Regions from separate parts of the Rhodoferax sp. GW821-FHT07F03 genome, predicted to be linked through region 2. Evidence: predicted binding sites of a transcription regulator. Region 2 holds the regulator's gene; each other region holds the start of a gene.
The links. Region 2 encodes sigma-54, which starts transcription at its own class of promoters, with help from an activator protein. Its sites were predicted from a motif close to TGGCANGNAANCTGCTTT; they were not measured.
Positions count from the first base shown of each region.

Region 1: the regulator sigma-54 is predicted to act here: its motif matches at 4,796-4,813, upstream of AC07R0_RS19610 (CmpA/NrtA family ABC transporter substrate-binding protein).
Region 3: the regulator sigma-54 is predicted to act here: its motif matches at 4,122-4,139, upstream of AC07R0_RS01725 (GTP cyclohydrolase II).

Region 1 covers NZ_JBWKQM010000012.1:196,071-203,951, reverse strand. Annotated here, with positions in the region: gene AC07R0_RS19625 (bifunctional diguanylate cyclase/phosphodiesterase) at 1-1,387, shown strand, start outside; gene AC07R0_RS19620 (ABC transporter ATP-binding protein) at 1,451-2,305, opposite strand; gene ntrB (nitrate ABC transporter permease) at 2,302-3,225, opposite strand; gene AC07R0_RS19610 (CmpA/NrtA family ABC transporter substrate-binding protein) at 3,369-4,613, opposite strand; gene AC07R0_RS19605 (putative bifunctional diguanylate cyclase/phosphodiesterase) at 4,931-7,096, opposite strand; gene AC07R0_RS19600 (ANTAR domain-containing response regulator) at 7,327-7,881, opposite strand, start outside.
Region 2 covers NZ_JBWKQM010000010.1:74,639-82,519, reverse strand. Annotated here, with positions in the region: gene AC07R0_RS16405 (THUMP domain-containing class I SAM-dependent RNA methyltransferase) at 1-1,004, opposite strand, end outside; gene AC07R0_RS16400 (RNA polymerase factor sigma-54) at 1,110-2,687, opposite strand; gene lptB (LPS export ABC transporter ATP-binding protein) at 2,695-3,447, opposite strand; gene lptA (lipopolysaccharide transport periplasmic protein LptA) at 3,456-4,079, opposite strand; gene AC07R0_RS16385 (thiol:disulfide interchange protein DsbA/DsbL) at 4,198-4,857, opposite strand; gene AC07R0_RS16380 (SPOR domain-containing protein) at 4,938-5,642, opposite strand; gene argS (arginine--tRNA ligase) at 5,655-7,328, opposite strand; gene AC07R0_RS16370 (PsiF family protein) at 7,463-7,774, shown strand.
Region 3 covers NZ_JBWKQM010000001.1:387,356-395,236, reverse strand. Annotated here, with positions in the region: gene hemF (oxygen-dependent coproporphyrinogen oxidase) at 1-328, opposite strand, end outside; gene purD (phosphoribosylamine--glycine ligase) at 355-1,647, opposite strand; gene AC07R0_RS01735 (YebC/PmpR family DNA-binding transcriptional regulator) at 1,644-2,363, opposite strand; gene AC07R0_RS01730 (helicase HerA-like domain-containing protein) at 2,445-3,995, shown strand; gene AC07R0_RS01725 (GTP cyclohydrolase II) at 4,202-5,494, shown strand; gene AC07R0_RS01720 (URC4/urg3 family protein) at 5,491-6,768, shown strand; gene upp (uracil phosphoribosyltransferase) at 6,925-7,554, shown strand; gene AC07R0_RS01710 (amidohydrolase family protein) at 7,647-7,881, shown strand, end outside.

The sequences.
Region 1 (7,881 bases), on a different contig from region 2:
GAAGGACGCCGCCGGCCGGGTCACCCACTACGTGGACAACATGACCGACATCACCGAGCGCAAGCTGGCCGAGGAGCAGATCCAGAACCTGGCTTTCTACGACCCACTGACCCAGTTGCCCAACCGCCGCCTGCTGATGGACCGCCTGGCCCATGCCATGGCCCAGTGGCCGCGCCACAAGCGCCTGGGTGCACTGCTGTTCGTCGATCTGGACAACTTCAAGATCCTCAACGACACCTTTGGCCACCACAAGGGCGACCTCTTGCTGCAGGCCGTGGCCGCGCGCCTGTCCACCTGCATACGCAAGGGCGACACCGTGGCCCGGTTGGGCGGAGATGAGTTCGTGGTCATGCTGGAGGACCTGGGCAGCGACCCGCTGGATGCGGCGAAGTTGGCCGAGACCGTAGGCGAGAAGATGCTGGCCGCGCTGAACCAGAGTTATATGTTGGGTGACCAGGCCCACCACAGCACGCCCAGCATAGGCATCACCCTGTTTGGCGAGCCGCAGGAGGGTATCGAGGAGCCGCTCAAGCGGGCCGATATGGCCATGTACCAGGCCAAGGCCGCTGGCCGCAATACGCTGCGCTTTTTTGATCCGCAGATGCAGTCCGAGGTATCGGCCCGCGCGGCGCTGGAGACCGGTATGCGTGAAGCCCTGGTGCGGCAGGAGTTTCTGCTGCACTACCAGGCCCAGGTGGTGGGCAGGGGCGTGTACACCGGGGTGGAGGTACTGGTGCGCTGGAACCACCCCGAGCGCGGTATGGTGTCGCCGGCAGAATTCATTCCGCTGGCCGAGGACACCGGCCTGATCCTGCCCCTGGGCCTGTGGGTGCTGGAGACGGCCTGCACTCAGCTGGCGCTATGGGCGCAGCAGCCCGACCTGGCGCACCTGACGGTGGCCGTGAATGTCAGCCCGCGCCAGTTCTACCAGAGCAACTTTGTGGACCAGGTGCTGGATGTGCTGCGGCGTACCGGTGCCCGGCCGCAGCTGTTGAAGCTGGAGCTGACCGAAGGCCTGCTGGTGTCGAATGTGGAGGACGTGATCGCCAAGATGGAGCTGCTCAAGGCCGAAGGCGTGGGCTTCTCGCTGGATGATTTTGGTACCGGTTATTCCTCGTTGTCGCACCTGAAGCGTCTGCCGCTGGACCAGCTGAAGATCGACCAGAGCTTTGTGCGCGACATCCTGACCGACCCGAACGACGCGGCTATCGCCAATATGGTCATCGTGCTGGGTAACAGCCTGGGTCTGTCGGTGGTGGCCGAGGGTGTGGAAACCGAGGCCCAGCGCGAGGTGCTGGCAGCCCAAGGCTGCCATGCCTACCAGGGCTATTTGTTCAGTCGGCCGCTGCCGCTGGCCGCATTCGAGGCTCTGGTGCGCGGCACCTGATACTGATTTGCTACGGTATTTATAGCTGCTGGCGCAGGTGTTATCTGCGCCAGAGCCGTATTTTCAAGCTGTGATTTTCTCCACATGGGCCTGGCGGGTGTACAGGAAGTCGATCACCGCCTTGCGGTACTGCAGGTAGCGCGGGTCGTCGGCCAGCTGCACGCGGTTGCGCGGATGCGGCAGGTCCACCGCCAGCACTTCGCCGATGGTGGCGCCCGGCCCGTTGGTCAGCATCACGATCTTGTCGCTCAGCAGCACGGCTTCGTCCACATCGTGGGTCACCATCACCACCGTGCTTTGGGTTTTCTGTACGATGGCCAGCAGCTCGTCCTGCAGCTTGGCGCGGGTGAGGGCGTCCAGCGCGCCAAAGGGCTCGTCCATCAGCAAGACCTTGGGCTCCATGCTCAGGGCCCGGGCAATGCCTACGCGCTGCTTCATGCCGCCGGAGATTTCGCCGGGGCGCTTTTGCGCGGCGGCGGTCAGGCCGACCAGGGCCAGGGCCGCGTCGGTGCGGGCCTTCAGCTGGGCCTTGTTTTCGGCGGCGGCGCCGGTGGACTTGTCGCCCGCACCGAATACGCGCTCTACCGCCAGGTAGACGTTTTCAAAGCAGGTCAGCCAGGGCAGCAGCGAGTGGTTTTGGAACACTACGGCACGCTCCGGGCCGGGGCCCTTGATCTCGCGGTTGGCGCAGATCAGCGTGCCCCGGGTGGGGTTGGTCAGGCCGGCAATCAGGTTCAGCAGGGTGGACTTGCCGCAGCCCGAGTGGCCGATCAGCGCTACGAACTCACCCTTGGCAATCGTCAGGTCGATGTCGCGCAGCGCCGGGAAGCTGCCCTTGGCGGTGCGGAAGGTTTGCTCCACACCCTGGATTTCGATGTACTTGGGTACGGCATGGGCGGGGATGGATGGGATGCTCATGATTTCACCTCTTCAAACGTAAATGCGGTGGCCAGCTTGATCAGCGCGTATTCCAGCACCAGACCGACGATGCCAATGACGAAGATGGCGATGATGATGTTCTTGACGTTCAGGTTGTTCCATTCGTCCCAGACCCAGAAGCCGATGCCCACGCCGCCCGTCAGCATCTCGGCGGCCACGATCACCAGCCAGGCTGTGCCTACGGCCAGGCGCACGCCGGTCAACATGTAGGGCAGAACCGAGGGGAACAGGATCTTGGTGACGATCTTCCATTCGCTCAGGTTCAACACCCGCGCCACGTTCATATAGTCCTGCGGCACGCGTTGCACGCCCACCGCGGTGTTGATGACCATGGGCCAGATCGAGCAGATGAAGATGGTCCAGATGGCGGCTGGGTGCGCGCCCTTGAACACCATCAGGCCAATCGGCAGCCAGGCCAGTGGCGACACCGGGCGCAGCAGGCTGATCAGCGGGTTGAACATGCGGCTCATGAAGCTGAAGCGGCCAATCACGAAGCCGGCCGGTATGCCCACCAACGCCGCCAGGCCAAAGCCCACGGCCACGCGCTGCAGCGAGGCCAGCACGTTCCAGCCCACGCCCTGGTCGTTCGGGCCCTTGCGGTAGAACGGGTCGCTGAACAGCACCACCGCCTGCTGGAAGGTCTCGTAAGGCGAGGGGATGCTGGACGAGGTGCCGATCGACACCAGCGCCCAGATACCGATCAGCAGACCCAGGCCCAGCACCGGCGGCAGCACTTTCAGCCATAGGCCACGCCAGTCATAGGGCAGCTTGGGTGCTACGTCTTTTACGGTGTTGGCGCTGGTAGGTGTTGCGGTGGTGGCTAGCATTTTGGGAGCAATCGTGGTGGCGGGCTCGTCAAATTCGACGCCGCCGGGGGAGTGGAATACAGCACTGACCATGGGGTTCTCCTAGGTAGATGAAGGTTGAGCGTTTCCCCTTCGCGGGATACCGTGGAACCGGCTTTGCCGGGCCACTGGTATCGCCCCCTGTAGGGGGTTGGCGAAAGCGACACGCAGTGCGCGAAGCTTGGGGGGAGCCAAGTTCAGGCGTGGATCTTGAAGCTGTCGGCGTACTTCTTCGGGTCCTTGCCGTCCCACACCATGCCGTCCATCAGCTTGGCGCTGCGCATCACGTCCTTGGGCACGGGTGTCTTGCTGGCGGTGGCGGCCTGTTTGTAGATGTCGATCTGGTTGATCTGCTTGGCCACGGCCAGGTAGTCGGGGTGGTCCTTCAGCAGGCCCCAGCGCTTGTGTTGGGTCAGGAACCACATGCCGTCGGACAGGTAGGGGAAGTTCACCGCGCCTTCGTTGTAGAACTTCATGTAGTTCGGGTCGTCCCAGGTCTTGCCCATGCCGTCCTGGTAGCGGCCCAGGATGCGCTGGTTGATGGCGTCCACGCTGGTGTTGACGTAGCTCTTGTCGGCAATGGTTTCGGCCATTTTGTTCTTGTTGGCCAGGCCGGAGTCGATCCACTTGCCGGCTTCCAGAATCGCGGCGGTGACGGCGCGCGCGGTGTTCGGGTATTTCTTGACGAATTCGGCGCTGGTACCCAGCACTTTTTCGGGGTGGTCCTTCCAGATGTCCTGCGTGGTTTGCGCTGTGACGCCGATGCCGTCGATGATGGCGCGGTGGCCCCAGGGCTCGCCCACGCAGTAGCCGTCCATATTGCCCACGCGCATATTCGCCACCATCTGTGGCGGTGGCACGGTGATGACCTTGGCGTCGCTCATGGGGTTGATGCCGTTGGCAGCCAGCCAGTAGTACAGCCACATGGCGTGGGTGCCGGTGGGGAAGGTCTGGGCAAAGGTGTATTCGCGCTTCTCGGTAGCCATCAGCTTGGCCAGGCCGGCACCGTTGACGGCACCCTTGTCGGCCAGCTTTTTACTCAGCGTAATGGCTTGGCCGTTGTTGTTCAGCGTCATCAGCACGGCCATGTCTTTCTTGGGGCCGCTGATGCCGAGGTGCACGCCGTAGACCAGGCCGTACAGCACGTGGGCGAAGTCCAGCTCGCCGTTGACCAGCTTGTCGCGCACGCCGGCCCAGCTGGCTTCCTTGCTGGGGATGATCTTCACGCCGTATTTCTTGTCGATGCCCAGCACCGAAGCCATCACCACGCTGGCGCAGTCGGTCAGCGGGATGAAGCCGATCTTGACTTCTTCTTTTTCGGGCTTGTCGGAGCCCTGGGCGTAGACCGCGGCACGCAGCGCCGGGTTGATGCCTACGGCGCCTACTGCCGCGGTTTGCAGCACGGTGCGGCGGCTCAGTTTGGTGGTCAAAAGATCGGTCATGTGCAAGCTTCCCAAAGTGAATGTGAAAGTCGGGGCCAAAAACAAAAAAGGCGTCCTCATCGCGCTCGGGGCTGCATGTGCAGCCACCCGAACGGATGGGGACGCCTTTGTCCGAAAACTGATCGCTGCAACCCGCCATTGGATTCCAGCTGCCATGGGACCAACCTTGGTCTTGGTCTATTTAAGCAAACGCCGTGCCAGGCTGTTTTGTCGTTGAGTGCTATATAAAATATAGCTGCTTGCGCTTTGTTTGTCTGCGCTGGCGCTTGTTTTGTTTTTAAGCTGGGTTTTGCACTGCTCTTGTGCAGTGCATCATTTCAGCAGGCCAGAGCTTCGGCCGGCGGCAGCAAAATGGTGCCCCGGGCCTGGGTCAACAGCTTGCGCAACACGTCTTGGTGCACCGGTTTGGAAAACAGATAGCCCTGAAAGCCGTCGCAGCCCTTGGCGTGCAGCAAGTCGAACTGGGCACGGTTTTCCACACCCTCGGCCACCACCGATTTGCGCAGGTTTTTGCACAGATTCACGATGGCGCAGGCAATCACGGCCAGGTCTTCGTCCTGTTCGATGCCGGTGATCAGCGAGCGGTCTATCTTGATGGTGTCCAGCGGCAGGCTGCGCAGATACGACAGCGACGAATACCCGGTGCCGAAGTCGTCCATGGCCAGGCGTACGCCCAGGGCCTTGAGCTCGTTCAGCAGTAACACGGCACGCCCCATATCGTGCAGGAACACGCTTTCGGTAATCTCCAGCTCGACCCGCTGCGGCGCCAGGCCGCTGGCCTGCAGCAGATTGCGGATGCGCGCCACCAGGTCGTTGGCCAGAAACAGCTTGGCCGAGAGATTCACCGCCACCGACAACTGGCGGCCCTGCACTGGTGCCCAGCTACAGGCATCGGCAAAGGCCTGGCGCAGGATGGTGTCGGTCAGCGCGCCTATCAGGCCAGTCTCTTCGGCGATAGGGATGAAGCGGTCTGGTCCCACCGTGCCTATGCGCGCGCTGTGCCAGCGGGCCAGCGCCTCCAGACCGGTGATGCGGCCCTGCGCATCCACCTTGGGCTGGTAGGCCACGGTGAACTCGTTTTGCTCCAGCCCGACGCGCATGGCGGTGCCCAGGTTCAGGCGCTCGTCGGCTACCTGGTTGAGTTCGGGGGTGAAGAACTGGAAGTTGTTGCGTCCGCGCTCCTTGGCCGCATACATGGCCACATCGGCGTGTTTGAGCAGGGTCTGCGCGTCCTTGCCGTCTTGCGGGTACAGCGCCACGCCCATGCTGGCGCCCATCTGGAAGGCACGGCCCTGCAGGTGCACCGGCTGGTTGATCTGCCCCAGCAGGCGCTGCAGGTGCGAAATGACTGAGTGGGCCTGCATATGCTCGTTCAGCAGCAGCACGAATTCGTCGCCACTGTGGCGGGCCACCGTGTCCGAGGCGCGCATGCAGGCGCGGATGCGCTGCGCAATCTCCACCAGCAGCTGGTCGCCCGCGTCGTGGCCCAGGCTGTCGTTGATGAGTTTGAAGTGGTCCAGGTCGATGAACACCACGGCCAGGAAATGCCCCAGGCGCTCGGCATGGGAGATGGCGGGCGCGATGCGGTCGCGCAGCAGATTACGGTTGGCCAGGCCGGTCAGCGTGTCGTAGTTGGCCTGGTATTCGAGCTGCTCCAGCTGATGTTTGCGCTCGGAAATATTCTGTACCGTACCTTCGAAGCAGATGAAGGCGCCCTGGCTGTCATAAACGCTGCGGGCGTTCTCGGAAATCCAGATCTTGCTGCCGTCGCGCCGGTACACCTCGGACTCGAAGTTGCTGACTTCACCGTGCGCGGCCATTAACCGGGCGAAGCGCTCGCGCCGGTGGGGCTGCACATACAGGCGGCGGTCGATGTCGGACAGGTCGGCGATCAGCTCCTCTGGCGTGGCGTAGCCGTAGAGCAGGGCCAGTGCCGGGTTGGCGGCGATGTAGCGGCCATCCAGCGTGGTTTGGAAGATGCCTTCGCGGGCGTGTTCAAAGATTTGCCGGTAGCGCAGCTCGGCATGGGCCAGGGCCTCCAGCGTCAGGTGGACGTCGGTCACGTCCTCGATGAAGCCCTCCAGCACCAGCTGATCGGCCTCGTCCGTGACCTGTATGCCTTGCTCTTTCACCTTGCGGATTTCTCCGCTGCGGGTGGTGATGCTGTAGTACACGGTGAAGCGTTGGCCCTGGGCCATAGCGGCGCCGATTTCCCGGCGTACCCGGGCACGATCGTCGGGGTGGGTAATGGCTTCCCAGGTGATGTGTTGCGGGTCTAGCAACTCGTGCGCGCTATAGCCGCACAGACGCGTGCAGCCCTGGCTGACGAAACGCATGGTCCAGCGACCGTCCGGTAGGCAGCGGTAGGCCATGCCTTCCAGGTTGTTGACCAGTGTGTCCAGCACTCGGTGCAGATTGACGGGCTTTGCGGCATGCACGGTCGCCTGCTGGGCTCGGGCAAATGGGGCTAATACGGGTGTCAAAGTGGATTCGGTGTTTGCAAAAACCAAGTAGTCCTCAGCCAAGCCGACCTGTGTGTCTGGTGTGCAGAGGGTCTAGGGCGCTGCAGCTAGGTCTGTTTCCGCAAGCCCTGTGCCAGCCTTGAAAATCGCTATTGCTACTTATTTGATAGCTGTAAGATCATATGTAGATTGCGCCATAGCCTTGTTTCATTATGAAACAAATTGGCACTGGGTTGGTGCATTCCCCCGGTTCAGCCCAGCAGCTCGGCCACATCGAGTATGCGCTGGGCCACTTCCACCAGCTTCATGCTCTTGTCCATGGCGGCTTTGCGCAGCTTGTCGTAGGCTTCCGGTTCGGTGATGCCCTGGCGCTGCATCAGCAGGCCTTTGGCGCGGTCTATGATCTTGCGGTTGTGCAGCTCGGCCTTGTGTTCATCGCGCTCCACGCGGGTCACGGCCAGCTCGGTGCGCAGGGCCTGCTCGTGTTCAAAACGCGCCATGGCCACATCCAGAATCGGCCGGATGCGGTCGGCCGACAGGCCGGCCACGATATAAGCCGACACACCCGCTGCCACCGCATCCTTGACATGCGAGGTGTCGCCGTCATTGGTAAACATGACGATGGGGCGGGGGGCATTGCGCGTGGCCATCACCACATGCTCCAGGGCATCGCGCGCCTCGCTCTCGGCGTCCACGATGATCATGTCGGGTTGCAGCTGGGCCAGGCGCTCGGTCAGGAACACGTCGGCGGGCAGGCTGGCGATCAGGTTGTAGTTGTTTTCCAGCAGTCCGATGCGCAGTGCACG
Region 2 (7,881 bases):
AAGAAGTCGGCGCTGCCGTCCTCGGTCTGTGCAGCTTCGCGCCGGCCCGCGACACCTGCCACCTCAATCCGCTCGCCGTAGGGCGGGTTCAGCAACATCACGCCGGACTCGGCCGGCGGCATGCGCTGCAAGGCATCGCCGCCACGGAACTCGACCACGCCGCTGACGCCCGCGCGCTCGGCATTGCGGGTGGCGAAATCGACCATACGGAAGGCCACATCGCTACCGAAGATCTGCGTCTCCGGCTCGTGCTCGGCGGCGTGGGCCTGCTCCTGAATGACGCTCCACACATGGGGCTGGAAGGGCAACAGCTTCTCAAAGCCAAAGCGGCGCAGGCTGCCGGGCGCAATATTGCAGGCGATCTGCGCGGCCTCTATGGCAATGGTGCCGCTGCCGCAGCAGGGGTCGTACAGGGGCGTGGTGCCATCCCAGCCGCTGGCGGCGATCATGGCGGCGGCCAGGGTTTCCTTCAACGGCGCATCGCCCTTGTCTTCACGCCAGCCACGTTTGAACAGCGCGTCACCCGAGGTGTCAATGTAGATGGTGGCGCGCTCGGTGGTCAGGTGCAGGTAGATGCGCACATCGGGCCACTGCACATTCACGTCGGGGCGCACGCCGGTCTTGAAGCGGAAGCGGTCGGCCACCGCGTCCTTCACTTTCAGCGCGGCGAAGTTCAGCGAATTGAGCGGGCTGTGCTGCGCCGTGACTTCGATCTTGAAGCTTTGCTTGGGCGTGAACCAGATCTCCCAGGCCACGTTGCTGGCGGCTTCGTACAGGTCTTTTTCGCTGCGGTATTCGGTGTTGGACAGCTCGATCAGCACGCGCTGCGCCAGGCGGCTGTGCAGGTTCAAGCGCATCGCGTCGCGCCAGGAGGAGCGCACCAGCGTGCCGCCCCGCATCACCCGCAGGTCTTCGCCCTGCAGGCCGGTAATGCCGTGCACCTCTTCGGCCAGCAGCTCTTCCACGCCGGCGGCGCAGGGTAAAAATAATTGGAGTTGGTTCATATCGTTATTTCCATGGTGTCACGCTACGCAGCCTGGGGCAAGCGGGGCGAAGCTCTTTCCTCCAGCTGCGGCATACCGTGCACGCGGCCTGGGGGAGAGCATGTTCTACAGCGCTTTGCGCAGGTTCGTGGGGGCTATGCGCAGCGCTTCGCGGTACTTGGCCACGGTACGGCGCGCGCATTCAATGCCCTGCTCTTTCAGCATGTCGGACAGCTGGCTGTCGCTGAGCGGCTTCTTTGGGTCTTCGGACGAGACAAACTGCTTGATCAGCGCCCGCACCGCGGTGCTGGAGGCGTTGCCGCCGGTCTCCGTCCCCAGGGACGAGCCGAAGAAATACTTCAGCTCGAAGGTGCCGTAGGGCGTGGCCATGTATTTGGCGGTGGTCACGCGGCTGATGGTGGACTCGTGCAGTCCCAACTCGTCGGCGATCTCGCGCAGCACCAGAGGGCGCATGGCCAGCGCGCCGTGGCTGAAGAAGTTCTTCTGCCGCTCCACGATGGCGTTGCTGACCCGCAAAATCGTGTCGAAGCGCTGCTGGATGTTCTTAATGAACCAGCGCGCCTCCTGCAGGCGCTGCTGCAGTGCGGCGTTGTTCGATGAATCCTTGCCGCCCCCCTTGTGCTGGCGCAGCGCATTGGCGTAGATGTCGTGCACGCGCAGGCGCGGCATGACCTCGGCATTCAGCTGTACCCGGAAGCGGGCCTGGGCGCCGCGCCCAACCTTGACCACGATCACGTCGGGCACCACGATGTTGCGCTCCACATCGACAAAGCGCCGCCCCGGCTTGGGCTCCAGCCGGGCGATCAGCGCCATGGCAGCCTTGATATCGGTCTCGGTGGCGCGGCACAGCTGGGCCAGGCGCTTCACGTCGCGCCGGGCCAGCAGGTCCATGGACTGGCGGCAGATGCGCATGGCCACCTTGCGCGCCGGGTCATCGCCCAGCACGGGCTGCAAACCCTCCAGCTGCAGCAACAGGCATTCACCCAGATGCCGCGCGCCCACGCCCGCCGGCTCCAGGCTTTGCAGCAGGCTCAGGGCCACCGTGAAGCGGTGTACCAGCTCTTCCACGGCCTCGGCGTCGTCGCCCGCCAGACCACGCGCCAGGGTTTCGAAATCGTCTTCCAGGTAGCCGTCGTCGTTCAGCGATTCGATCAGAAAGCGCAGCGCTGCCTGGTCCACCTCCCCCAGCCGCAGGGCCAGGGCCTGGCGGTGCAGAAAGCTGGTCAGCGACTCCTGGTTGCGGGCCAGCTCGGTGGCGTCCATCTCGCCGTCTTCACCCAGGTTGTTCTGGCGCGCCGGGGCGTCACCGCCCCATTCGCTGTCGTCGGGTTTGATCTCGGAAGTGCCATCGCCGTCCCAGCTGGTGTCGTCACCGCCAGTTAAAGGGGATTCGGCATCATTTGGGGCTTCTGCGCTGGATTCACTTGCGTATTCAGCTACAGAACTTGTAGCAATTTCAGCCTCGCGCTCCCCTGTGCTGACCGGCGTGTCGGACTGGGCCAGGCCGAACTCCTCGCGTGCAGCCTCGTCCATATTGCGTTCCAGAAACGGGTTGTCGTCCAGCATCTGGTCCACTTCCTGGCTCAGTTCCAGGGTGGACAGTTGCAGCAGGCGGATGGACTGCTGCAGCTGGGGCGTCAGCGCCAGATGCTGTGAAACGCGTAGGGATAAGCCTTGCTTCATCGGAGCATCACATCTTGAAATGTTCGCCGAGGTAGACGCGACGCACATCGGCGTTGTCCACGATCTCGGACGGCGTACCCTCGGCCAGCACATTGCCGTCGCTGATGATGTAGGCGTGGTCGCAAATGCCCAGCGTCTCGCGCACATTGTGGTCGGTGATCAGCACGCCGATGCCACGCGACTTCAGGAAGCCGATGATGCGCTGGATCTCGATCACCGCAATCGGGTCGATACCGGCAAAAGGCTCGTCCAGCAAAATGAAACGCGGCTGGGTGGCCAGGGCACGGGCGATTTCCACGCGGCGGCGCTCGCCACCGGACAAGGCCATGGCCGACGAATCACGCAAATGCTCCACCCGCAAATCCTGCAGCAACGCCGTCAGGCGCTTTTCGATCTCGGTGCGGGTGAGGGACTTGCCGGCCTCGTCGTGCTGCAATTCCAGCACGGCGCGCACATTTTCTTCCACCGTGAGCTTGCGGAAAATCGAGGCTTCCTGGGGCAGATAGCTCAGGCCCAGGCGCGAACGCCGGTGGATGGGCATGTGCTCCACCGACTGGCCGTCGATGGAAATATGCCCGCCATCAGCCCGCACCAGGCCCACGATCATGTAGAAGGAAGTGGTTTTGCCCGCGCCGTTGGGGCCCAACAAACCGACCACCTCGCCTTTTTTGACGGCCAGCGTCACGTCTTTCACGACCTTGCGCTTGCCGTAGGCTTTTTGCAGATGGCGCGCCTCCAGGCGGCTTTCTCCCGACTCCACCACCGCCGTCACTTCTTCACGCCCTCCAGCGTGGTGGTGGAACGCAGCACCGGGGCTGGCCCGGCAGGTGCCGCGCCGCTAGCAGCCGACGCTGCAGCCTTGGGTGTCAACATGGCGCGTACGCGGCCATTCTGGCCACCGGGATTGCTGCCGGCTGTGCCGCTGTCCACGGTGAATACATCGGTGGTGTTGTCGTAGACGATCAGTTCGCCGGTGATTTCGTCATTCACCTTGCTGCCGACCAGACGGCGCAAAATGGCCCGCTTGATGAAGCGCACGTTGTCCAGCTTGCTGCTGTACTCGATGGTTTCGCCCTCGCCTTCTATGTATTCGTCCAGGCCGTCGCGTTTTTGCTTGAAATACGCCAGCTTGCCCGGCTCCGCCGTCACCACGCCGAACTGGTTGCCCTCGGCATCCTGGCGCACATCGACGCGGGCGCCACGGATGATGATGGTGCCCTTGGTCATCACCACCTTGCCGGTAAAGACATTGGTCTGCTTCAGATCGTCATAACGCGCCGCGTCCGCCTCGATATTCATAGGCTTGAGTTTGTCGGCTTTTTCCGCGTGGGCCGCTCCGCCTAGACCGACGAAACAAACCACGAGCAGTGAGAGTAGGGTGTTGATTTTCATAGAGGCACGAATCTTGCAATTCATTGTAACGGCCCCTCACCCCGAGTTGGACGTAGCCAGAAAAAAGCCCGCTGACGCGGGCTTTTTCATCTCTCCGGCCTTGCCGGCCATGCCGGAATCAGGCTTTCTTGCGCTGCTCGGCCACCAGATATTCCACAACAACCAATGCACGCGGCATGGTTTGCGCCTGGCTGCCATCGGTGTAGAACTTGCCGGCCACGCCCAAAGCGGGCACGCCCGCGACCTGGTAGGCCTGCTGCAGCTGGGATGCCTTACGCACCTTGGTGCTGACGCCAAAAGACTGGTACGTCTCGGTGAACTTGGTTTTGTCCAGACCCTGCTTCACGGCCCAGGCGATCACCAGATCATCTTTGTCCAGCCGCTGATGCTCCACATGGATAGCGTTGAACACCTTGCCATGCAGTGCGTCCAGCTGGCCCAGAGCCTCCAGCGTGTAGTACAGCTTTTGCGGCGGGATGAAACTGTCCTGGAAGTTCACTGGCACACGCTTGAAGGCAATATCCTTGGGCAGGCGCTTGAGCCACTCCACCAAGGTGGGCTCAAACGCATTGCAATGCGGACAGGCGTACCAGAAGAACTCGATCACCTCGACCTTGCCGGCCGGCGCTTCTGTGGCGACTGGCTTGTCCAGCACCAGGTAATCCGTGCCCGCCACGGGCGGCTTGCCCTGCGCCAGGGCGCTACCGGTATGGCCTACGGCCAGCGTGGAACCAGCCAGCACACCCGCTGAAGCCAGCGAAAACTCACGACGTTTCATTGCAAATCACTCCTTGTGGGGGGTCGGATCGGTGCCGAGCGCAAAAGTTCAGCGCGCAGCACCAGCTTCAAGAGAACTGGTCAACGCTGCACGCGCACCAGGGTGGTTTCGCTACCGGCACTTTCCAGCCGGTCCTTGGCATGCTCGGCATCGTCGCGCTTGGCATACGGGCCCATGCGCACACGGTAGACGGTGCGGCCGGACTGCTCGCGCTCGGTAACCTTGGCTTCCATGCCCATCATGGCCAGCTTGGCACGCTGGGCCTCGGCATCTTCGGGCGTACGGTAGGCACCGGCCTGCACGAAGTACTCAAACGGCTCGGCTGTGGGTGCCAGCGCAGGTGCCGTGGCCACGGTGGCAGACGCAGCCGCCTTGGCTTTGACCTTGGCCAGATCGCCCAGCGGGTCGGCCGAGGCTGCGGCCGACGGCTTGGCATCCGGCTTCACCGCAACGGCCGCCGGTGGCGTGGGCACCACGGCCGGAGTCGCCGCTGGCGCCGGTGGCGGCACCACCAGCGGAGCCGCCGCATCCACCGCGCCGGATGCTGCGGGCGCCGCAGAGCGCACCGGGTTTTTGCCGTGCAAGGGGGTATTCGGATCCCAGTCCTTGTTTTTCTGGCTTTCGACCGCGTCGTGGTCGGCGCCATTGGCCTGGGTCTTGCCATTCATGAACGGCACCGGCACCTTGGTGACATAGACCGCCACCGCCAGCGCCGAGCCCAGGCCGACCACCACCCCGATGATGAAACCCAGGATGGTGCCGCCGCTTTGCTTTTGTTTTGTCATGCTTGCTGTCAATTACATTTTTTCTGGAGCATCCACGCCCAGTACTGCCAAGCCATTGTGCAATACCTGCGCGCAGGCGGCGACCAGGGCCAGGCGGGCCAGCTTGAGCGGCTCGTCGTCCACCAGCACGCGCTCGGCGTCATAGTAGCTATGCAGGTTGGCGGCCAGCTCACGTAGGTAGAAGGTCACGTCATGCGGCGCAAAACCTTCGGTGGCTGCCGTCAGCATCTCGGGGTACTTGGCCAGCTGCAGCATCAAGGTCTGGGCCTGGGGCACCAGCAGGCTGGACAGGTCCACGCCCTGCAGCGACGCCACATCGCCACCCCAGTCGCGCAGCATCTTGCAGATGCGGGCATGGGCGTACTGCACGTAGTACACAGGGTTGTCGTTGTTCTTGGCCAGCGCCAAATCGATGTCGAAGGTGTATTCGGTATCCGGCTTGCGGCTCAGCAGGAAGAAGCGCACCGCGTCCTTGCTGGTCCAGTCGATCACGTCGCGCAGGGTCACGTAGCTGCCGGCGCGCTTGGAGATCTTCACCTCTTCGCCGCCGCGCACCACCCGCACCATGGTGTGCAGCACGTAATCAGGATAGCCCTGGGGAATGCCCACATTGGCCGCCTGCAGGCCAGCGCGCACGCGGGCGATGGTGCCGTGGTGGTCGGTGCCCTGGATATTCACCACCTTGGTAAAGCCGCGCTCCCACTTGGCGATGTGGTAGGCCACGTCAGGCACAAAGTAGGTGTAGCTGCCGTCGGTCTTGCGCATGACGCGGTTCTTGTCGTCGCCGTAGTCGGTAGACTGCAGCCACAGCGCGCCGTCCTGCTCGTAGGTCTTGCCAGCTTCCTGCAGGCGCTTGACCGTGGCGTCCACCCGGCCGCTGGTGTACAGGCTGGACTCCAGGTAAAAGTTGTCGAACTTGACCTGGAAAGCCTGCAAGTCCAGGTCCTGCTCGCGGCGCAGATAGGCCACGGCGAATTCGCGGATGGAGTCCAGGTCGTCCACCTTGCCCGAGGCCGTGACTTCGCGGTCGTCGGCCTTGACGGTCTTGCCGGCCAGGAAGTCTTGCGCGATGTCACCGATGTAGTCGCCGTTGTAGGCGGCTTCGGGCCACTCGGCGTCGCCTGGCTTGAAGCCCCGGGCGCGCATCTGCGTGCTGGTTGCCAGGGTGCCGATCTGCACGCCGGCGTCGTTGTAATAGAACTCGCGGTACACATCCCAGCCCTGGGTGGCGTACAGGTTGCAGATGGCATCGCCCAGCGCCGCCTGGCGGCCATGACCGACATGCAGCGGGCCGGTGGGGTTGGCCGAGACGAATTCCACCAGGATGTGCTGGTTGTTGCTGGGCTGCACGCCGAAACTGGCAGCGGCGGCCAGCACTTCACGCACCACTTCCTGCTTGGCGGCAGGCTTGAGCTTGATATTGATGAAGCCCGGGCCGGCGATGTCGATGGCCTCGACCCACTTTTCGAACGCTGGCTGCTCCAGCAGGGCCACGCGCAGGTTTTCACCCAGCTGGCGCGGGTTCAACTTGAGCGGCTTGGCCAGTTGCATGGCGGCGGTGCAAGCGAAATCGCCGTGCGCAGCCACCTTGGGGGACTCGAACGCGGCTTTGGCGCCAGCGCCGGGGGCAATTTTTTCCAGCCCGACGGCCAGCGCCGCGAGCAATTCGTGTTTGACTGAGAGCATGGCCGGATTTTACCGGGGGGTGGTTACCTCTCTAGTCATCCGGCTTGCGCATTGCGGCGTTATGGGTTGCAATCCAGTCGTCTTCGGACCTTGCGCACAGGATTTTCCCCACAACCTCTTCTTCTGGAGCCTGCATGAAACAACTATTACCTCTCGTCGCCGCCCTGGGTCTGACTCTGTCTATGGGCCTGGTCCACGCGGCCGACAAGGAGCCCACGCCCCAGCAAGCCAAGATGTCGGCCTGCAGCAAAGAAGCCAAGGGCAAAAAAGGCGATGAATACAAGGCTGCCGTAAAAGCCTGCCTGAGCGCCGATGCACCTGCAGCCGCAGCAGATGCCAAGCCCACGCAACAGGAAAAAATGAAGACCTGCAACGCCGACGCCAAGACCAAGGCACTGAAGGGCGACGAGCGCAAGAAGTTCATGAGCGACTGCTTAAAGGGCTAACCCCCAGGCTACAGCGCAAGCGCTTTTCGCCAACCCCCTTGCAGGGGGCAACACCAGCAGCCTGGCAAAGCCAGTTCTGCGGTGTTTCTGGACAGTGACACAGTCCC
Region 3 (7,881 bases), on a different contig from region 2:
CGATCATGCGCACATTCATGTGCACCGTGGGCGCATAGGGGTTGCGCGGGTGAAACACCAGGGACACGCCCATGGCCTCGAAAGGTGCGCCGGCCAGTTGCGGCCGATGCTGGGTGGCAGAAGGCGGCAGCTTGGGGCCGCGCACGTGCGAGAAGCCGCAACCCGCACGCTCCAGCACCCCACCGTTCTCCAGTATCTGGGTGATACCCCGACCCTGCAATGGCTCGCCCGGCGGTTTTTCCCATGCGTCCGACAGAAACGCACCGCCGTCCAGTGCGGCCATACGGCCGGTGATGCTGGACTGCAAGCCCAGCAGATAGTCGCGCATGGCGACGGCCAAGTCCGGGCCGGAGCTCAAGTGCGTGCGGCGCGGTGGCCGATGTCCCGGCGGTATTGCATGCCGTCAAAGTGGATGCCACGCGTGGCTTCATAAGCCTGCTGCTGCGCCAGCTTGACGTTGTCGGCCAACACGGTCACACACAGCACGCGGCCACCCGAGGTGGACACCACGTCGCCCTGTTTGGTGGTGCCCGCGTGGAACACCACAGTGTCGTCACTGTTCTTGGGCAGGCCGGTAATGGCGTCACCCTTGCGCGGATTCAGCGGGTAGCCGTGGGCGGCCAGCACCACGCCCAGCGCAATGCGGCGGTCCCAGTCCAGACTGATCTGGTCCAGCTTGCCATGCGGGCCGGGTTCGGTCGCAGCCCACAGCACCTCAAACAAATCGGACTTCAGGCGCATCATCAGCGGCTGAGTTTCGGGGTCGCCCAGGCGGCAGTTGAACTCCAGCGTCTTGGGTTTGCCCTTGGCATCGATCATCAAGCCGGCGTACAAAAAGCCGGTGAAGGTGATGCCGTCTTTTTCCATGCCCTTGATGGTGGGCAAGATGATTTCGCGCATAGCACGTGCGTGCACATCGGCCGTGACCACGGGCGCGGGCGAATACGCGCCCATGCCGCCAGTATTCGGCCCTTCATCGCCGTCCAGCAGACGCTTGTGGTCCTGGCTGGTGGCGAGCGGCACCACATTCTTGCCGTCGCACATGACGATGAAGCTGGCCTCTTCGCCAGCCAGAAACTCTTCAATCACCACCCGCGCGCCACCCTCGTTGTGGCTCACCCCCAGGGTGTTGTCGACCAGCATGAAGTCCACCGCCTCATGGGCCTCGGCCAGCGTCTGCGCCACCACCACACCCTTGCCGGCGGCCAGGCCGTCGGCCTTGACGACGATGGGCGCGCCCATCTTGTCCACATAGGCGTGGGCCGCCACGGGGTCGGAGAAGGCTTCGAACTCGGCCGTGGGGATCGCATGGCGCTGCATGAAGGCCTTGGAGAAAGCCTTGGAGCTTTCCAGCTGGGCGGCGGCCTTGGTCGGGCCAAAAATGCGCATGCCGTGGGCGCGGAACTCGTCCACCACACCAGCCGCCAGCGGGCCTTCGGGGCCGACAACGGTCAGGGCGATGCCCTCGGTCTGGGCCCATTTGCGCAATGCCACCACATCGGTGATGGGCACGTTGATAAGCTGGCTGTCCAGCGCGGTACCGCCGTTGCCCGGCGCCACAAACACCTGGGACACACGTTCGCAGCCATTCATCTTCCATGCCAGCGCATGTTCACGGCCACCGCCGCCAATTACGAGAACTTTCATAGGGCCGCGTTGTGAAAGACTTCTTGGACATCGTCCAGGTCTTCGAGCACATCCAGTAGTTTTTGCATTTTTTCGGCGTCTTCGCCATCCAGTTCTATGGTGTTTTCGGCCCGCATGGTGACTTCGGCCACCTCGGGTTTGAGCCCAGCCGCATCCAGTGCCAGCTTGACTTTTTCAAAATCAGTGTAGGCGGTCAACACTTCGATGGCGCCGTCTTCGTCGGTGATCACGTCTTCGGCGCCGGCTTCCAGCGCGACTTCCATCACCTTGTCTTCGTCCGTGCCCGGAGCAAACACAAATTGCCCGCAATGCTTGAACTGGAACGACACCGAGCCTTCGGTACCCATGTTACCGCCATGCTTGCTGAACGCGTGGCGCACTTCAGCCACGGTACGTACACGGTTGTCGGTCATGGTGTCCACGATGATGGCAGCGCCGCCGATGCCGTAGCCTTCGTAGCGGATTTCCTCGTAGCTCACGCCTTCCAGCGTGCCGGTGGCTTTTTCGATGTTGCGCTTGACCGTATCTGCGGGCAAGTTGGCCGCCTTGGCTTTTTCAACCGCCAGGCGCAGGCGCGGGTTGATGCTCAGATCGCCGCCGCCCAAACGGGCGGCCACCATGATTTCACGGATCACGCGCGTCCAGATCTTGCCGCGTTTCTCATCCTGGCGACCTTTGCGGTGCTGAATATTCGCCCATTTACTGTGACCAGCCACGTAAAGTCCTTCTAGTTTGATTTAATCTACTGGCGCGATTTTACTTTCCCACCGCCCCCATTCCTGTCCAGGACGCCCCCCATGGCCGACGCTATTCTTCTTGCCAAAAACGCCACCACCACCTGCGAGCTGCTACCTGCCCTGGCGAATCGCCACGGCCTGATCACCGGCGCCACCGGCACCGGCAAGACCGTGACCCTGCAAACCCTGGCCGAAAATTTCTCCAAGATCGGCGTGCCGGTCTTCATGGCCGACGTCAAGGGCGACCTCACCGGCATCAGCCAGGCCGGCAAGATCGGCGACAAGCTGGCCGGCATACTGAAGGAACGCGGCCTGGAGCAACCCGCCTCGCAAGCCTGTCCGGCCACGCTGTGGGACGTGTTTGGCGAGCAAGGCCACCCGGTACGAGCCACCGTGTCCGACATGGGCCCGCTGCTGCTGGGCCGCATGCTGAACCTGAACGACACACAGGGCGGCGTGCTGAACATGGTGTTCAAGATCGCCGACGACCACGGCCTGCTGCTGCTCGACCTGAAAGACCTGCGCGCCATGCTGCAGTACGTGGGCGATAACAGTAGCGAATTCACCACCCAGTACGGCAATGTGTCGGCCGCCAGCGTAGGCGCCATCCAGCGCGGCCTGCTGCAGATCGAGTCGCAGGGCGGCGACAAGTTCTTCGGCGAGCCCATGCTGAACATCAGCGATTTCATGCAAACGGTGGATGGCCAGGGCGTGGTCAACATCCTGGCCGCCGACAAGCTGATGAACTCGCCGCGCCTGTACGCCACCTTTTTGCTCTGGATGCTGTCCGAGCTGTTCGAGCAACTGCCCGAGATCGGCGACCCCGAGCAGCCCAAGCTGGTGTTCTTCTTCGACGAAGCCCATCTGCTGTTCAACGAGGCACCCAAGGCCCTGGTGGAACGCATCGAGCTGGTGGTGCGCCTGGTGCGCTCCAAGGGCGTGGGCGTCTACTTTGTGACACAAAACCCGCTGGACATCCCTGACTCGGTGCTGGCCCAGCTGGGCAACCGCGTGCAACACGCGCTGCGCGCCTTCACCCCGCGCGACCAAAAGGCCGTCAAGGCCACGGCCCAGACCATGCGGCAAAAACCCGGCCTGGACATCGAAGCCGCCATCACCGAGCTGGCCGTGGGCGAAGCCCTGGTCAGCTTGCTGGACGAAAAGGGCCGGCCCAGTGTGACGGAGCGCGTGTTCGTGCTGCCGCCTGGCAGCCAGCTCGGCCCGATCAGCACCGAGCAGCGCCAGGCGTTGCTGCAGGGCTCGCTGGTGGCCGGCGTCTACGAGAAACTGGTAGACCGCGAATCGGCCTACGAAAAGCTCAAGGGCCGCACAGAAACCACGGCGGCGAATGCCTCTGCCGCTGGCACAGCCCCCGCCGGCAGCGCGCCCCTGCCCGGCCAGGCCGCACCAACGGCAACCGGCAACAGCGCCCTGGGTGGCGTGATGGGCGGACTGAACGACATCCTGTTCGGCAGCACCGGCCCGCGTGGTGGCCGGCACGACGGCCTGGCGCAGACCATGATGAAATCCGCAGTACGCACCATGGGTACCAAGATGGGCCAGGAGATTCTGCGCGGCGTGCTGGGCGGCATCTTCGGCGGAAAGCGCTGAACAGACTGGCTGGGAATTTTTAAGAAATCGGCCTCTAGCGCAGGATATACCTTCGCCTGCAGCTATTTAATCCATAGCACTGACATAGTCTTTCGGCGTGGTCATCCTGCCTAGAAACCCAGCCACCGGCACACAAAATGCATAGCGTGTACCCTGCTTGCCAGAAGGCCTGCCCATCGCTACATTGGATTTTTTGAGGACGTTCCATGCCTGCTGACGTAGCCACCGGTTCCCCTATCCCCGCCACTCCCGCCGCGCCGGCGGGCCCCAGCCACATCCGCCTGACCTCGCACGCCAGCGGCTACGGCGCCCTGCAGATACGCTGGGCCGCAGCCACGGCTGCCGAGCGCGGCCCGGTGGTCGGCACCACCACCAAGCGCAGCCACCGCAATGTGATCGGCACGCACAGCGGCAGCTACAGCATCTACCGCGCGCTGGCCGTGGCCTCCGGCGGCCTGTCGCCCAAACACCGGGCGGACCTGACCAACACCATGCCGACCGACGTGATCGGCCCCTACCCGCAGTGGAGCGAGCCGGGCCGCATCGTCGCCATGGACCCCTGGGGCGCCACCATCGCCACCGAATTCGCAGCCGAGCTGGCGGCGGGCTACGACATCCGCCCCACCATCGCGGTGACGCAAGCGCATGTGATCCTGCCCGAAGTCATCGAGGCGCTGCAATCCGGCCGCCTGCAGGCCGACGGCAAGTTCCTCAACGCCAGCGGCGCCGCCATGGTCACCAAGGTGGCGGTGGAGCCGGTGTGGTACCTGCCCGAAGTGGCCAAGCGCTTCAACTGCACAGAGTCCGAGCTGCGCCGCGTGCTGTTCGAAGAAACCGGCGGCATGTACCCCGAGCTGGTGACGCGCAGCGACCTGGAAGTATTCCTGCCGCCCATCGGCGGGCTGACCGCCTATATCTTCGGCAACCCGCGCGACCTGGCGAACCCCGAGGTCGAACTCACCGCGCGCGTGCACGACGAATGCAATGGCTCGGACGTGTTCGGCTCCGACATCTGCACCTGCCGCCCCTACCTGACACACGCCATCGAGGAATGCATACAGGGCGCGCAGCGCGGCGGAGTCGGCCTGGTGTCGTACTTCCGCAAGGAAGGCCGGGCCCTGGGCGAGGTCACCAAATTTCTGGTTTACAACGCCCGCAAACGCCAGGTCGGCGGCGACACGGCCGACCAGTATTTCAACCGCACAGAGTGCGTGGCCGGCGTGCAGGACATGCGCTTCCAGGAACTCATGCCCGACGTGCTGAACTGGCTGGGCATACGCAAGATCCACCGCCTGGTGTCCATGAGCAATATGAAATACGACGCTATCACCCGCGCCGGCATCGAGGTGGTGAAACGCATCAATATTCCCGAACACATGATCCCCGCCGACGCCCAGGTCGAAATGGACGCGAAAATGGCGGCCGGTTACTTCACCCCCGGCGCTGTGCCGGACGCCGAAGAACTGAAAAAGGCCAAAGGCCGTGGACTCACTGAATGACTATGGATTTGATAGCAGCCAGCGCAGATGCTGCCAGCGCCAGCGCCCTGTTACGCTCTACACAAGCGGTACGCGAACGGGCCCGGGGCCTGCTGGCGCGCGCGCGTACCGGCAACTCCGCCTACTTCACGGTGGCGGATGCCGCACTGCAACCCACCGCTGCCCTGGTGGCCCAGGTGACGCGCGAACGTTACCCCACGCTGGACATCCCGTACCACAGCCGCTGGCGCCATTTCGAAGCCGGTGGCGTGAACCGCGTGGAGCTGCTCAATGAAGAGTTGGGCAAGGTATCTGTCGCCAAGCGCGCACGCTCGCAGATCGACCTGGCCATCGTCAGCGTGCTGCTGGATGCCGGCGCCGGCCCCGACTGGCACTACAACGACCCGCGCACCGGCAAAACCTATAGCCGCTCCGAAGGCCTGGGCGTAGCCAGCTACAACGCGTTTACCAAGGGCCTGTTTTCCAGCAAACCCATGCAGCCCTGCCAGGCCGACGCCGAGGGCCTGCAGGCCATCACCGCGCGCCAGCTGGGCGACGCCTTCCAGGTCGGGGTGGAAAACCCGCTGGTCGGGCTGGAAGGCCGTGCCGCACTCTTACGCCGCCTGGGCGCGGTGATTGCCGCCCAGCCCGAGGTGTTTGGTGGCGCCGGCGGCCTGTGTCGCCCGGGTCGCCTGTTCGACTACCTGGTGCCCGTCAATACCGATACACCCACCGTCTCGGCCCACGCCATTCTGGTGGCACTGCTCACCACGTTATCGCCCATCTGGCCTGCGCAGAACGCTATCAAAACAGATGATGGCAGCGAGATCGCGCTGGGCGACTGCTGGCGTCACAGCGCCGTGCCCGGCGAGGGCGCGAGTGCGGGCTGGATGCCCTTCCACAAGCTGTCGCAGTGGCTCAGTTACTCCCTGCTGGAGCCGTTGGAATGGGCCGACGTGCCCGTCACCGGCCTGGACGCCCTCACCGGCCTGCCCGAATACCGCAATGGCGGCCTGCTGCTGGACGGCGGCGTGCTGGGCTGGAAAGACCCGGCCCTGGCCGGCCAGACGTATACCGCAGGGGATGAATGCATCGTCGAATGGCGCGCGCTGACCGTGGCCCTGCTGGACGAGCTGGCGCCGCTGGTGCGCGCCGAGCTGGGCCTGACGCCTGAGCAAATGCCCCTGGCCTGCGTGCTCGAAGGTGGCACCTGGGCCGCCGGCCGAGTGCTGGCACAGCGCCTGCGTGGCGGCACACCGCCTCTGAACATCGTCAGCGACGGCACCGTGTTCTAACGTTCACCCCCAGGCTTCGTGCACTTCGTGTCACTCTCGCCAACCCCCTTGCAGGGGGCGATACCAACGGCCCGGCAAAGCCGGTTCCGTGGTATCCCTGGAAGAGACACAGGCGCACAAATTGGCAAAATGAAACCTTAACTTTTAAAGAAAACCATGAGCACCGTACACCTGATCAACCACCCCCTGGTGCAACACAAGCTGACGCTGATGCGCCGCAAGGACGCCAGCACCAACACCTTCCGCCGCCTACTGAACGAGCTGTCCAGCCTGATGGCCTACGAGGTCACGCGTGACATGGCGATGCAGGACATCGAGATCGAAACCCCGCTGGAGAAAATGACCGCCAAGGTCATCGACGGCAAGAAGCTGGTGTTCGTGTCCATCTTGCGCGCCGGCAACGGCATTCTGGAAGGCATGCTCAGCGTGGTGCCAGGCGCGCGCGTGGGCCACGTCGGCCTGTACCGCGACCCGAAAACGCTGACGGCCGTGGAGTACTACTTCAAGATGCCCAGCGAAATGCACGAGCGCGACATCGTCATCGTGGACCCGATGCTGGCCACCGGCAACTCGGCCATTGCAGCGGTGGAGCGCCTCAAGGAGCTGAACCCGAAGTCCATCAAGTTCGTCTGCCTGCTGACCTGCCCCGAAGGCGTGGCCGCGCTGCAGGCCGCCCACCCGGACGTCGACATCTACACCGCCGCCATCGACCGCCAGCTCAGCGACCACGGCTACATCCTGCCCGGTCTAGGCGATGCGGGGGACCGAATTTTCGGCACAAAATAAGCCGCCAGCGTATATATCCATTGCGCCGACAGCTATTTAATAGATAGCAAACCCAACACAGCTTTGCGATCCGTGTTTTTGAAAGAATGTGCATGCTGGATTTACTCGTCACCCACGCCACCCTGCCCGACGGCCGCAGCGGCATGTCCATCGCGGTACAGGACGGCAAGATTGTGGAAGTCAGCCCCGGCCTGCAGGCCGCCGCACAGCAGACCGTGGATGCCCAGGGCCTGCTGGTCAGCCCACCGTTTGTGGACGCGCACTTCCACATGGACGCCACCCTGAGCTACGGCCAGCCCCGCGTCAACCAAAGCGGCACCTTGCTGG